2 regions of the Micromonospora sp. NPDC048898 genome follow, and region 1 is predicted to be linked to the other one. Evidence: riboswitches for the same ligand, from Rfam matches in the RefSeq annotation. Region 1 holds a riboswitch; the other holds the start of a gene.
The links. Region 1 has a riboswitch for cobalamin ahead of ACGFIQ_RS25610 (prenyltransferase/squalene oxidase repeat-containing protein). Riboswitches for the same ligand answer to the same signal wherever they lie in the genome.
Positions count from the first base shown of each region.

Region 2: it holds a riboswitch for cobalamin, as region 1 does, so the genes downstream of both, cobN (cobaltochelatase subunit CobN) here and ACGFIQ_RS25610 (prenyltransferase/squalene oxidase repeat-containing protein) in region 1, are expected to answer to the same signal.

Region 1 is NZ_JBICUF010000011.1:161,727-168,852, reverse strand. It holds gene ACGFIQ_RS25635 (Fur family transcriptional regulator) at 7-426, shown strand; gene alaS (alanine--tRNA ligase) at 438-3,122, opposite strand; gene def (peptide deformylase) at 3,174-3,728, shown strand; gene tsaD (tRNA (adenosine(37)-N6)-threonylcarbamoyltransferase complex transferase subunit TsaD) at 3,725-4,798, shown strand; gene ACGFIQ_RS25615 (GNAT family N-acetyltransferase) at 4,765-5,292, opposite strand; cobalamin riboswitch at 5,461-5,609, shown strand; gene ACGFIQ_RS25610 (prenyltransferase/squalene oxidase repeat-containing protein) at 5,697-6,746, shown strand; gene ACGFIQ_RS25605 (hypothetical protein) at 6,740-7,126, shown strand, end outside.
Region 2 is NZ_JBICUF010000019.1:93,757-100,882, forward strand. It holds gene ACGFIQ_RS32070 (MBL fold metallo-hydrolase) at 1-30, opposite strand, end outside; gene ACGFIQ_RS32075 (inositol monophosphatase family protein) at 168-974, opposite strand; cobalamin riboswitch at 1,283-1,412, shown strand; gene cobN (cobaltochelatase subunit CobN) at 1,743-5,411, shown strand; gene ACGFIQ_RS32085 (VWA domain-containing protein) at 5,408-7,126, shown strand, end outside.

The DNA.
Region 1 (7,126 bases):
GATCGGGTGGCGGCGGCTCTGGGCCGGCTGCGTGAGCGAGGACTGCGTCAGACGCCGGCCCGGCAGGCGGTGCTGACAGTGCTCGTGGAAGCCCCGTCCGACCGGCCACACCTGAGCGCCGCACAGGTCCATGAACGCGTCCGGCGCAACGGTCTGCGGGTCGACCTGACGACGGTGCACCGCGTGCTGGTGCACCTGACCGAGCTGGGAGAGTTGCACGCGGTGCCGGTCAGCGCAGCGATGACCTACGGGTTCGCCGACCATCCGCAGCACCACGCCGTCTGCACCAACTGCGAACGAATCTGCCACATCGCGCCCGGTGCGGTACTCACTGCGGTGCAGGCGGCCGGCGCGGCCGGTTTCAGCGCCGACCCGGCGGGGCGCTCCAGCGGCGTGGTGGTCTATGGGCGGTGCGACACCTGCTGAGGAGACACGCGTCACGTTGCTTCGCCAGCTGAGCGCAGCAGGTCCCGCACCAGATCGACGACCTGATCCGGCCGTCCCCCGGGCTGGCCGCCCTGGGCGAGGCTGGCACTGCCGCCGCCGCGCCCGCCGAGGGCGGTCTTGACCAGGTGTACCGCCGACGTGCCGCGATCGGCCGCCGCGTCGTTGACCGCCACCACGAGGCGCATCGTGCCGTTCGACGTGGGCGCGACCACCACGACCCCAGGACGGTCTTGCGGTAGTTCATGCCCGATCAGCTCAGCGAGTTGGCGAGGGTCAGCGCCGGCGAGGTCGGTGCTGACCGCGTACGCGGTTCCGGCGATGTCCTCGGCATTGCCGGCCACGGTCCGGGCCTGGGCCTGGGTGAGCTGAAGTTGAAGCTGTTCGGCCCGACGCTCGGCGGCCTTGGCCCGGCTGACCAGTGCAGTGATCCGGTCGGGCAGTTCCTCCCGTGGGGCGCGCAGCTGATCGGCGAGGCCGGTGACCAGATCCCGTTCGCGGGCCAGGTAGCGGAAGGCCTCGATCCCGGTGACGGCCTCGACCCGACGCTGTCCGGCACCGACGGAGGACTCGGAGGTGATGGCGAGCGCGCCGATCTGCGCCGACCGGTCGACGTGGGTGCCGCCGCAGAGCTCCCGGGACCAATCACCTCCGATGTCGACGACGCGGACGGTGTCGTCGTAGGTCTCGCCGAACAGGGCGAGCGCGCCGAGCTGCCGGGCCTCGGGCAGCGGCATGTACCGGGCGTGGACCGGCAGGTCGTCGCGGATTGCCAGGTTGGCGACCTCCTCGACCTCGCTGCGGGTGGCCGGCGAGAGGCCGCTCGGCGCGGAGAAGTCGAGCCGGAGATAGCCGGGCCGGTTGAATGAGCCGGACTGCAGCGCGCTCGGTCCGAGGACGTGCCACAGGGCGGCGTGCACCACGTGGGTGCCGGAGTGGGCCTGCCGGGCGCCGAGTCGCCACTGCGGGTCGACGGCCGCGTGAATCTGGTCGCCGACGGCGAGGGTGCCGGCGGTGATCCGGACCTGATGGACGACGAGGCCCTTGATCGGTCGTTGCACGTCGAGCACCTCGGCGCGCACGTTGTCGCCGGTGAGGACGCCGGCGTCGGCGTGCTGGCCGCCGGACTCGGCGTAGAACGGGGTCCGGTCGAGGAACACCCCGACGATCTCACCCGAATCCGCGACGGGAACCGGCGCGCCGTCACTGTTGAGGAGCCCGAGAACCGTCGAGTCGGTGTCGAGGGTCTGGTACGCCTGCCAGTCCGTCGGCCCGTGCGCGTCGAGCACCGAGCGGTACGCCGACAGGTCGACGTGGCCGGTCTTGCGGGCCTGCGCGTCCGCCTTGGCCCGGGTCCGCTGGTCGGCCATCAGCCGGCGGAACCCCTCGTCGTCGACAGCGAGGCCCTGCTCCGCGGCGATCTCCAAAGTCAGATCGATCGGGAAGCCGTACGTGTCGTGCAACTGGAACGCCTTCGCCCCCGACAACGCCGAACCACCCGCCGTACGGGTCTCCGCGATCGCCGTGTCCAGGATCGTGGTGCCGGCACGCAGGGTGGACAGGAACGCCTCCTCCTCCGCGTACGCGTAGTCCGCGATCCGGTCGAAGTCGGTCGCCAGCTCCGGGTACGACGGCGCCATGCAGTCCCGGGCCACCGGCAGCAACTCGGGCAGCGCCCGCTCCTGCCAGCCCAGCAGCCGGATCGACCGGATCGCCCGCCGCATGATCCGCCGCAGCACGTACCCACGCCCCTCGTTCGACGGGGTCACCCCGTCGCCGATCAGGATCAACGCCGTCCGCACGTGGTCCGCGATCACCCGCAGCCGGACGTCGTCAGGGTGCGACTCGCTGGCCACGTGCCCGGAGTGCGCCCCGTAGCGCTTGCCGGTCAGCTCCGCGGCGCGGGCCAGGATCGGCCGGACCTCGTCGATCTCGTACAGGTTGTCCACACCCTGCAGGATTGACGCCATCCGCTCCAGGCCCATGCCGGTGTCGATGTTCTTCGCCGGCAGGTCGCCCAGGATCGGGTAGTCGTCCTTGGTGGTGCCCGGACCCCGCTCGAACTGCATGAAGACGAGGTTCCAGAACTCCATGTAGCGGTCCTCGTCGACCGCCGGGCCGCCCTCGCGGCCGTACTCCGGGCCGCGGTCGTAGAAGAGCTCGGAGCACGGGCCGCACGGCCCGGGAATGCCCATCGACCAGAAGTTGTCCGCCTTGCCCCGGCGCACGATCCGCTCGGCGGGCACACCCACCGACCGCCAGATCTCGTACGCCTCGTCGTCGTCGAGGTAGATCGTCGGCCAGACGCGCTCCGGGTCCAGGCCGAACCCACCGTCGGCCTGCGACTTGGTGACCAGGTCCCAGGCGAGCGGGATCGCGCCGGCCTTGAAGTAGTCGCCGAAGGAGAAGTTGCCGTTCATCTGGAAGAACGTGCCGTGCCGGCTGGTCTTGCCGACCTCGTCGATGTCCGGTGTGCGGATGCACTTCTGCACGCTGACCGCCCGCTGGTACGCGGGAGTCTGCTGACCCAGGAAGTACGGGACGAACTGCACCATCCCGGCGTTGACGAACAGCAGGTTCGGGTCGCTGATGGCGGGCAGCGGAGCGGACGGCACCACGGTGTGGCCATTCGCCTCGAAGTGCGCGAGGTACCGCCGCTTGATCTCCGCCGTCCGCACCAGAGCACTCCCCTACTGCCATAGTTTTGCAATTGCATACTATGGGCAGCTATGGAGAGGCATGTCGGCACCCCGAGGCCGATCACCCGTTACGGCACCCCGGTCCTGCACCGCCGGTGCGCCCCGGTGACCGTGTTCGACGACGCGCTCGCCGCGCTGGTCGACGACATGTTCGCCAGCATGTACGCCGCCCACGGGGTGGGCCTGGCCGCCAACCAGATCGGCGTCGATGCCCGGATCTTCGTCGTCGATTGCCCCGACGCCACCGACATCCACACCGTCGCCCACGTGATCAACCCGGTGCTGCACCTGCCCGAGCAGCGGGAGCTGGTGATCGACTCCGAGGGCTGCCTGTCCGTGCCGGGGCAACGCGCCGACCTGGCGAGGTCCGCCACCGCCTCCGTCACTGGCGTCGACCTGCACGGTCAGCCGATCCGCCTGGAGGGCACCGGCACCCTCGCCCGGTGCTTCCAGCACGAGGTCGATCACCTCGATGGTCTCGCCTACGTCGACCGGCTGCCCGTCAAACTACGCAAGCAGCTCCTCGCGGCCAGCGCCGAGCACCCCGGCGTCGGCGCCGGCGTCCCCCAGGACACCGACGCGTGACAGTCGTCCTCGGCATCGAAACGTCCTGCGACGAGACCGGCGTCGGCATCGTCGCCGACGGCATCCTGCTCGGCGACGCGCTCGCCACGAGCATGGACGAACACGCCCGCTTCGGCGGCGTCGTCCCCGAGATCGCCGCCCGCGCCCACCTGCACGCCATCACCCCCATGGTCGACCACGCGCTGCACCAGGCCGGAATCGGCTTCGCCGACATCGGCGCGGTCGCCGCCACCGCCGGCCCTGGTCTCGCCACCGCCGTCCAGGTCGGCCTCGCCGCCGGCAAGGCGTACGCGCTGAGCCTCGGCGTCCCCCTCTACGGCGTGCACCACCTCGCCGGTCACGCCGCCGTCGACGTCCTCGAACACGGGCCACTGCCGGCCCGATGCGTCGCACTCATCGTCTCCGGTGGCCACACCAGCCTGCTCCTGATCGGCGACCTCGCCCGCGACCCCGTCGTGCACCTCGGCGACACCGTCGACGACGCCGCCGGCGAGGCATTCGACAAGGTCGCACGGCTGCTCGGCCTGCCCTACCCCGGCGGACCCGTCATCGACCGGATCGCCCGCGACGGCGACCCGAACGCCATAAGGTTTCCCCGCCCGATGACCGGCCCGCAGGACCCGCCCTACCGGTTCTCGTTCTCCGGGCTCAAGACCGCCGTCGCCCGCCACGTCGAGCAGCACACCGGTCCGCTGCCTGTCGCCGACGTCGCCGCCTCGTTCCAGGAGGCCGTCGCCGACACGCTCACCCGCAAGGCCCTCGCCGCCTGCCGCGACCACCAGGTCGACACCTTGCTCCTCGTCGGCGGCGTCGCCGCCAACAGCCGGGTACGCGCCCTCGCCGAACAACGCTGCGCCAACGCCGGCATCCACCTGCGGGTTCCCTCACCGCGGCTCTGCACCGACAACGGCGCCATGATCGCCGCAGTCGGAGACCTCCTCGTCCGCGCCGACGTCCCGCCCGACCGGCTCGATCTCAGCCCCGACCCGTCCGCTGTGCTGCGCGGCGCGCTGCTAGGTGGTCCCGGCGACGGGCGTCAGGCGACCGGTGCGAGTGGCACGTTCGTGTAGATCGTGATGCCCTTGCCAGTCCCCAACCTCTGCCACCCGACAGCGTCATAGAAGGCCGTCGTTCCAGGGATCGTCGGCACGGTGAGCAGCCATGCGGGGCGGTCACCGACCAGAGTGTCGAGTAGCCGCCGACCGAGACCACCGCGGCGGGCATTCGGCGCGACAGCAAGCTCGCCCACCTCGAACCGGCCGGACAACCCGGCGATGGCAGTGGACCCCAGAACCGAGCGCACCTGGCCGTAGGAGCGGTCGCTGGGGAACGGGGTCGGTGTGGTGTAGCCCAACGCGAACCCGGTCACAGTGTTGCCTGCGTGAGCGAGCGCACCAACGAATCCGGGTTTCTCGGTCCAATCGGCGAGCCGATCTGCGAGACCCCAGGCCCGTTCGAGCGGTTCGTTCCACGGCGGCACACAGAAGACCGCCGCGTAGATCGCCATCAGCTCGCCGCTGGCCGCGAGCATAGCCCTGCCGTTGACGAGCCGGACTGTGCTCATACCGCCCGACGGTGCGGAGTGGAGAGGATCTGGACGCTGACCATGCTGCGGTCGATCGACTTCACCAGAGCATCGTGCCGACCATGCACCGTTCTGGCAACGGCGGGCGGCCGGACGACCGGCTGGGATCGAGACGACCGTCGGATCGTAGACATTGACGGTGGCACCACGAGTGGTGACACTGTCCGTCACAACTTCATACCTGTGTGCTGATGGGGGAAGTCCGGTCGAAATCCGGCGCTGGCCCGCAACGGTAGGCGGCGACAGACGTAGTGACGCCGCGAGCCCGAGTACCCGTCCGCACACGTCAGGACCATCCCCCACCCGTCGTGGCCCACGGGTCGGAGCCACCCGACCGGAGTCGGGTCGTCTCGGACCATCGGAGCCCGGAAAGGCGCCGTTTCATGGTCAACCGCCCCCTCCGGCACCGCGCACGCATCCTCGTGACCGCCGCGCTCGCCGCCCTCACGCTGACTCTGACGGTCACACCGTCAGCTGCGTCAGCATCACCGCCGACCCTCAACAAAGCCGACGCCGCGGCCGGGTGGCTCGCCCGCCAGGCAGTAGACGGTGAACGCTTCGAAGTCACCTTCGACGGCGTCGCCTACCCCGACCAAGGACTCACCCTCGACGCGGTGTTCGCCTTCGCCGCAGCGAAGGTGGCCGACACGACTGCGGCCAACGCCGTGTCGTGGCTCGCCCAACCCGCCGTACTCACCGGCTACATCGGAGACGGCACCGAGGCGTACGCGGGCGCGACAGCGAAACTCGCCCTCGGCGCCCAGGTCCGGGGTCTCAACCCGGCGGCGTTCGGCGGAGTCGACCTACTCACCCGCCTCAACGGCCTGCTGACACCATCGGGTCGATACTCCGACCGTTCCGCGTTCGGCGACTACAGCAGCGCGTTCACCCAGTCCTTCGCGGTGCTGGCGTTGGACCGCGCCGGGGGCGCACCACCGGCGGCGGTCACGTTCCTGGCCGCGAGCCGGTGCGCCGACGGCGGTTTCCCGCTGCTCTTCGGGCAGGCGACCTGCGTCAGCGATGTCGACGCGACAGCGATGGCCGTGCAGGCTCTGCTCGCGGCGGACCGGCCACTCGTCGCGGCCTCGGCGGCGCAGTGGCTCGTTTCCGTGCAGAACAGCGACGGCTCGTTCTCCACCAACGGCGTGCCCAACGCGAACAGCACCGGACTCGCCGCCCAGGCGCTGTCCGCCGCCGGGCGATCGCTGCCGTGGCTGCGCGCTCGCCAGCACCTGATCAGCCTGCAGGTGAACTGCACGGGGGCATCCGCCAATCGTGGTGCCATCGCGTACACCTCGGGTGGGTTCGACGCGAGCACCGCTGTTCGGGCGACCGCGCAGGCCGTACCCGGCATGGCGGGCACCGGGTACGCGACCCTGTCGGCCGCCGGCGCCCAGCTGACCGCGCCCGTCCTGGCGTGTGCGCCGTGGTGACCGCCCCGCGGGTGACGGCTCGCCGACGGATCGCGCTACTCCTCGCGGCCGTCGTCGCCGGCGCCGGTCTGGTCGCGGTCGATCCGATCCCGCGCGCTGCACACGCAGCAGCGTGTGCGCCGGGGGCGGGCGTCACTGTGGTGGTCGACCTCACTGCCTTCGGCCTCGGTGTGCAGACCGGCTGCCGGCTCGGGGACCCACCGACCGGCCTCGCCGCGTTGCAGGGGGCCGGCTTCGCCGTCACCGGTACGAAACGGTGGGGGCTGGCCTTCGTCTGCCGCATCAACGGCTACCCCCTCCCCGCCGCCGAACCGTGTGTCAACACGCCACCCGCCAGCGCGTACTGGTCGTACTGGCACGCCGTACCCGGCGGCACCTGG
Region 2 (7,126 bases), on a different contig from region 1:
GACCCGACCGGCGAGGTGGTGGAATCGCATGGCGACGATGGTGATCGACCCCCGAGATCTTTCGCGGACGCTGTTCCGGCGGTCACCGATCCTAGATAACCGGGCCGCTTGCCACCGCCACAAGCACCGAGGCAGGCTACGACCCCTCATGATCCGCGAGTCACAACCTAGCCGGGTGCCGCACGTTCGAGTGATCGTTGGACGAGCGTGAGGACGGGCGGTAGGAGCAGGTCGTTGCCACCGATCGTGGCGACGGAGTGCACGCTGTGGGGGGTGCCGTCGAAGTCGACGACCAGGGCGCCCGCCTCTCGGGCGACCACGACACCCGCGACGGTGTCCCAGGGCTTGTTGCTGAGCATGATGAACGCGTCGATCCTGCCGTGAGCCAACCAGGCGAGGTCGATTGCGGCAGACCCGTGCATGCGGATCCGTTGGACGTGCCGGGTGAGCTGCTCGGTGATGGCGAGTCGTTCGGCGTTCTTCCGGCTGGCCCCAGTGCCGACCGCGTAGTCGCCGATGGCGACGACGGCGTCCCTGAGGTCGGTGACCCGGCTGGCCTGAATGCGTCGATTGTTGGCGTAGGCACCGTGCCCCCTGGTGGCGTGGTAGCGGGTGCCGAGGAACGGCAGGTCGATGACGCCGAGGACGGCGTCTGTGTCGTGGATGAGGCCGAGGGAGATCCCGCACAGGGGTGAGCCGTGGACGAAGTTGACGGTGCCGTCGACGGGGTCGAGTGCCCAGGTCAGTGTGCTGGTGTCGCCGCTGCTCCCGTACTCCTCGCCGAGGAAAGCGATATCAGGCGCCTTGGCGGCCAGATGCTCGCGGACCGCCCTCTCGATGGCGTAGTCCACCTCGGAAGCCATGTCGCGCTCACCCTTGAAGGTCAGCGCACCGGGCTGGAGCGTCCGCATCAGGTCGTGCGCCAGGTCCACGGCCTCCTGCGCGAGGGGGAGGAGGCGGGCGTAGTCGGTCATAGCTGGCGGCTGCGCTCCCAGAGTGAGGTGAACATCTCGTCGAATATCGGGTAGAGGCCGGAGGTGCCCGCGCTGCGTTCGATGAACCATTGTCGGACAGTCGACGCCCCGCATCCGCGGTAGCACGCCCGTTTTCTCGGCTGGCTGTCACTGACTCGCCGGCCGCGCCGGCTCGCCGTCTCGTGGTCAGGCAACCCCGCGCGCCTATATTTTCCCAGGTCAATGTGATGAGCGCGGCCGGGCGACGCCGGGGCCGGCGTTGACCGGCGGCGCGGCGGTGTGGCAGCATTCGCGGCCTGACGGCAGTGAAGGAAGTCGGTGCGATTCCGACGCGGTCCCGCCACTGTCACCGGGGAGTGATCCCCCCTCGTGAGTCACGGCCGTGTGTCTGCGGCTGGAAGGCCGGGGGAGAGCGTCGATCCGGAAGCCAGGATACTTCGGCCGTCGGGACGTACCCCAGGGCGTGGACACCCGAGGAGGACCCGATGACGCACGGCGTCTCATTCATCGACGAGCATCGTCATGACCCGCATCGCGGGCGACACACCGCACCCGGAACCGGCCGCGCCCGCACGGCTGGCGCCGGTTGCCTCGACGCACGCCAGGCCGCTGGCTTCCGCTACCGCTGAGTTGAGCGCCCGCCGCTGACCGGCTCCGACGCCCGCGTCGACGAGTCCGGCAGCGCCGTCGTACCGGCTGACGCCGCACCCACCCGCTTCGTCCAGGTCGCCCCCGCAGCGGCCAGGGCGTCACTCTCCGGAGCCCGCCGTGCGCATCCTGCTGCTCTCCACCGCCGACACCGACCTGCTGGCCGCCCGCGCCAGCGGCGCCGACTACCGGCTCGCCAACCCCGCCCGGGTCACCGCCGACGAGGTGCCCGCCCTGCTCGACGGAGTCGCCCTCGTCGTCGTACGCCTGCTCGGCGGTCGACAGGCGTGGCCGGACGGCCTCGCCACGGTGCTCGGCACCGGGGTACCGACGGTCGTGCTCGGCGGCGAGGCGCTGCCCGACGCGGAGCTGATGGCCATCTCCACAGTGCCGTCCGGGGTCGTCACCCAGGCGCTGTCGTACCTGGTCGAGGGCGGGCCGGACAACCTGGCGCAACTGGCCCGGTTCCTCTCCGACACGGTGCTGCTCACCGGCGAGGGGTTCGCCCCGCCCACACCCACCCCGGCGTACGGCGTGCACGGCGAACACCCGACCGACCCGGACCGGCCCACCGTGGGGATCGTCTTCTACCGGGCGCACGCCCTCGCCGGCAACACCGGATTCGTCGACGTACTCGCGGACGCGGTCCGCGAAGCCGGCGGCAATCCGCTGCCGATCTTCTGCGGCTCGCTGCGCGGGCTGACCACCGGCGCCGGCCCGCTCGGGCTGTTCGCCCGCTGCGACGCGCTGCTGGTCACCGTGCTCGCCGCCGGCGGTGCGGTCGCCGCGGACGCCTCCGGAGGCGGCGACGAGGACGCCTGGGACGTCGGCGCCCTGGCCGCCCTGGACGTGCCGGTCATCCAGGCGCTCTGCCTGACCAGCACCCGGGCGCAGTGGGAGGCCAGCGACGCCGGGCTGTCCCCGTTGGACGCGGCGATGCAGGTGGCCATCCCCGAGTTCGACGGTCGGATCGTCACCGTGCCGTTCTCGTTCAAGCAGATCGACGCCGACGGCCTGTCCGTCTACGCCGCCGACCCCGAGCGGGCCGCCCGGGTCGCCGGGATCGCGGTGCGCCACGCCCGGCTGCGCTACGTGCCCAACGCCGACAAGCGGATCGCCGTGGTGCTCAGCTCGTACCCCACCAAGCACTCCCGGGTCGGCAACGCCGTCGGGCTGGACACCCCGGTCTCGGCGGTCCGGCTGCTCGCGGCGCTGGTCGACGCCGGCTACCACCTGGGCGACGCGCCGGTGCCCGACGACGGTGACGCGCTGATCCACGCGCTGATCGCCGCCGGAGGCCACGACGTGGAGTGGCTCACCCCGGAGCAGTTGGCCGCCGCCGAGGCCCGGATACCGGGGTCGACGTACCGGCGGTGGTTCGACCAGATCCCGGCCGAGCTGCGCGAACGGATGCGGGAGCACTGGGGTGAGCCGCCCGGCGAGCTGTACACCGAGAGCGGGGACATCGTCCTCGCCGGGCTGCGCTTCGGCAACGTGGTGTTGCTGATCCAACCGCCGCGCGGCTTCGGGGAGAACCCGATCGCCATCTACCACGACCCGGACCTCCCGCCGAGTCACCACTACCTGGCCGCGTACCGCTGGTTGGCCGCTCCGAGCGCGGACGGCGGCTTCGGCGCGGACGCCGTGGTGCACCTGGGCAAGCACGGCACCCTGGAGTGGCTGCCCGGCAAGGGCCTCGGCCTGGCCGCCGACTGCGCGCCCGACGCGGTCCTCACCGACCTGCCGCTGGTCTACCCGTTCATCGTCAACGACCCCGGCGAGGGCACCCAGGCCAAGCGGCGGGCGCACGCCGTGGTGATCGACCACCTGGTGCCGCCGATGGCCCGCGCCGAGACCTACGGCGACCTGGCCAAACTGGAGCAACTGCTCGACGAGTACGCGACGGTGCAGGCGCTCGACCCGGCGAAGGTGCCCACCGTGCGGGCGCAGATCTGGGACCTCGTCCGCGCCGCCGAGCTGCACCACGACCTGCACGCCGAGGCGATGCCCGACGCGGACGACTTCGACGACTTCGTGCTGCACCTCGACGGGTACCTGTGCGAGGTCAAGGACGTGCAGATCCGCGACGGGCTGCACATCCTCGCCGACGCGCCCACCGGTGAGCCCCGGGTCAACCTGGTCCTCGCGGTGCTGCGCGCACCGCAGATCTGGGGCGGCGCCCGCGCCCTGCCCGGCCTGCGGCAGGCGCTCGCCGTTGCGTACTCCCTCGACGAGCAGGAACTGCTCGCGGCACCTGGCGAACGACTGGCGCTGCCCACCGCGCTGACCGACGTGGTGGACGGGCCGGCCGGCACCGCCGCCGACGCGATCGACCTGATCGAGGCCCTGGCCCGACGGTTGGTCCTCGGCATGGAGACCCTGGACTGGGCCGTGGACGGGGTCGACGCGGTGGTGGCCGAGGTGACCGGGCAGCCCATCCCGGACGTCGCGGCGGTGCTGCACTTCGCCGCCACCGAGCTGGTGCCCCGGCTCGGCCGGACCACCGACGAGCTGACCAACACCCTCGGCGCGCTCGACGGCCGGTTCGTGCCGCCCGGCCCGTCCGGCTCACCGACCCGGGGCCTGGTCAACGTGCTGCCCACCGGGCGCAACTTCTACTCCGTCGACCCGAAGGCCATCCCCAGCCGCAACGCCTGGGACGTCGGGGTGGCCCTCGCCGACTCGCTGCTGGCCCGGCACCTCGCCGACACCGGGGCGTACCCCCGCTCGGTGGGTTTGACCGTGTGGGGCACCAGCGCGATGCGCACCCAGGGCGACGACATCGCCGAGGTGCTGGCGCTGCTGGGCTGCCGGCCGGTGTGGGACGAGCGGTCCCGGCGGGTCACCGGCATCGAGGTGGTGCCGACCGCCGAGCTGGGCCGGCCCCGCGTCGACGTGACAGTGCGCATCTCCGGTTTCTTCCGCGACGCGTTCCCGCACGTGGTGGCGCTGCTCGACGACGCCGTGCGGCAGGTCGCGGCCCTGGACGAGCCGGAGGCGGAGAACTACCTGCGGGCGCACGTCGCCGCCGACCTCGCCGAGCACGGCGACGAGCGGCGGGCCACCGCCCGGATCTTCGGCTCCAAGCCCGGGGCGTACGGCGCCGGCCTGCTGCCGCTGATCGACGCCCGGACCTGGCGCAGCGACGCCGACCTGGCCGAGGTGTACGCGGTGTGGGGCGGCTACGCCTACGGCCGGGGCCTGGACGGGCGGGAGGCGCGCGCCGACATGGAGCGCTCGTTCGCCCGGATCGCGGTGGCGGTGAAGAACCAGGACACCCGCGAGCACGACATCGTCGACTCCGACGACTACTTCCAGTACCACGGCGGGATGGTGGCGATGGTCCGCCACCTCACCGGGACGTCACCGCAGGCGTACGTGGGTGACTCGGCGATGCCGCACGACGTGCGCACCCGCACGCTGGGCGAGGAGACCCGGCGGGTGTTCCGAGCCCGGGTGGTCAACCCGAAGTGGATCGCGGCGATGCGCCGGCACGGCTACAAGGGCGCGTTCGAGCTGGCGGCCACAGTGGACTACCTGTTCGGCTACGACGCCACCGCCGGCGTCGTCGACGACTGGATGTACGAGCACCTGGCCGCCGCGTACCTCTTCGACGACACCACCCGCGAGTTCCTGGAGCGGTCCAACCCGTGGGCGCTGCGCGGCATCACCGAGCGCCTGTTGGAGGCCGCCGACCGGGGGCTGTGGGCCAAACCCGAGCCGGCCACCCTGGACCGGCTGCGCGACACGTACCTGGCCAGTGAGGGCGATCTGGAGGACCGGGCATGAGCGTGACCACTTACCCGTTCAGTGCGGTGCTCGGCATGGCCGACATGCGGCTGGCGCTGCTGCTCAACGCGGTGTCCCCGGCGATCGGCGGGGTGCTGGTCCGGGGTGAGAAGGGCACCGCCAAGTCCACCGCCGTGCGCGCACTGGCCGCGCTGCTGCCCCCGGTCCGCCGGGTCGCCGGCTGCCGCTTCGGCTGTGACCCGGCCGAGCCGGACCCGGCCTGCCCGGACGGGCCGCATCCGGCCGACGCCGCCGCCGAGACGCGTCCCGCCCGGCTGGTGGAGCTGCCGGTCGGTGCCGCCGAGGACCGGGTGGTCGGTTCGCTGGATTTGGAGAAGGCCCTCGGCGAGGGGGTACGCGCCTTCGAGCCGGGCCTGCTCGCCGCCGCGCACCGGGGGGTGCTCTACGTCGACGAGGTCAACCTGCTGCACGACCACCTCGTGGACCTGCTGCTGGACGCGGCGGCGATGGGTCGCAGCCACGTCGAGCGGGAGGGCGTGTCGGTCAGTCATGCGGCCCGGTTCCTGCTGGTGGGCACCATGAACCCGGAGGAGGGGGAGCTGCGCCCGCAGTTGCTCGACCGGTTCGGGCTCACGGTGGAGGTGGGTGCCAGCCGGGACCCGCAGGTCCGGGTCGAGGTGGTCCGCCGCCGGCTCGCCGCCGACGCCGACCCGGCCGGGTTCGCCGCCCGCTGGGCCGACGCCGACGCGGAGATCGCCGCCCAGGTGGCCGCCGCCCGCCGCCGGCTTCCCGGGGTACGCCTCCCGGACGCCGCGTTGCGGCAGATCGCCGAGGTGTGCGCGGCGTTCGACGTGGACGGGATGCGCGCCGACATCGTCACGGCCCGTACCGCCCTGGCCCACGCCGCCTGGCACGGTCGGGACCGGGTCACCATCGACGACGTCCGGGTGGCCGCCCGGCTGGCCCTGCCGCACCGCCGCCGCCGCGACCCGTTCGACACCCCCGGGCTGGACGAGAAGCGCCTCGACGAGGCGTTGCAACGGGCCCAGGACGCCCACCCCGACGACCCGGACGACAACGGCCCCGAGGACCGCGGCCCAGACGGTGGCGGCCCGAACGGTGGCGGCCCGAACGGTGGCGGCCCGAACGGTGGCGGCCCGAACGGCGGGGGCCCGGCTGGTGGCGGCCCGCAGGGCGGCGACGGCAGTGATGATGGTGCCGGCCAGGGCGAACCCGGGCCGGCCGGGCACTCGCCGGCACCTGACGGCGTCGGCCCGGATGGGCCCGCGGACGGGCCGGACGGCGCCGACGGCTGGCCGCCGCGCTCGGCCGAGGACCGGGGCGCAGACGACTGGCCCCAGCGTTCGGCGGAGGACCGGGGCGCAGACGACTGGCCGCAGCGCGGGACGGACGAGCGGGGCGACGACGGCTGGCCGCAGCGCTCGGCGGACGACCGGGGCGGTGCGAACGCGCGCCCGCGCGGTGGCCGGGAGCCGGTGGCCGGTGACGACGATCCGATCCGGAGCGGCGGGAAGTCTCAGCCGGTGGCCGTACCCCGGGGTGGGCTGCGGGCGCGGGTGCTCACCGCGCCCGGCGTGGGTGACGGGGTGCCGGGCCGGCGTTCGCGAGCCCGCACCGGGCGGGGGCGTACCACCGGGGCGCGGGTGCCGACGGGCCGGGTCGGGGCGTTGCACCTGCCGGCGACGGTCCGTGCCGCCGCGCCGCACCAGGCCGCTCGGGGGCGGCTGACCGGC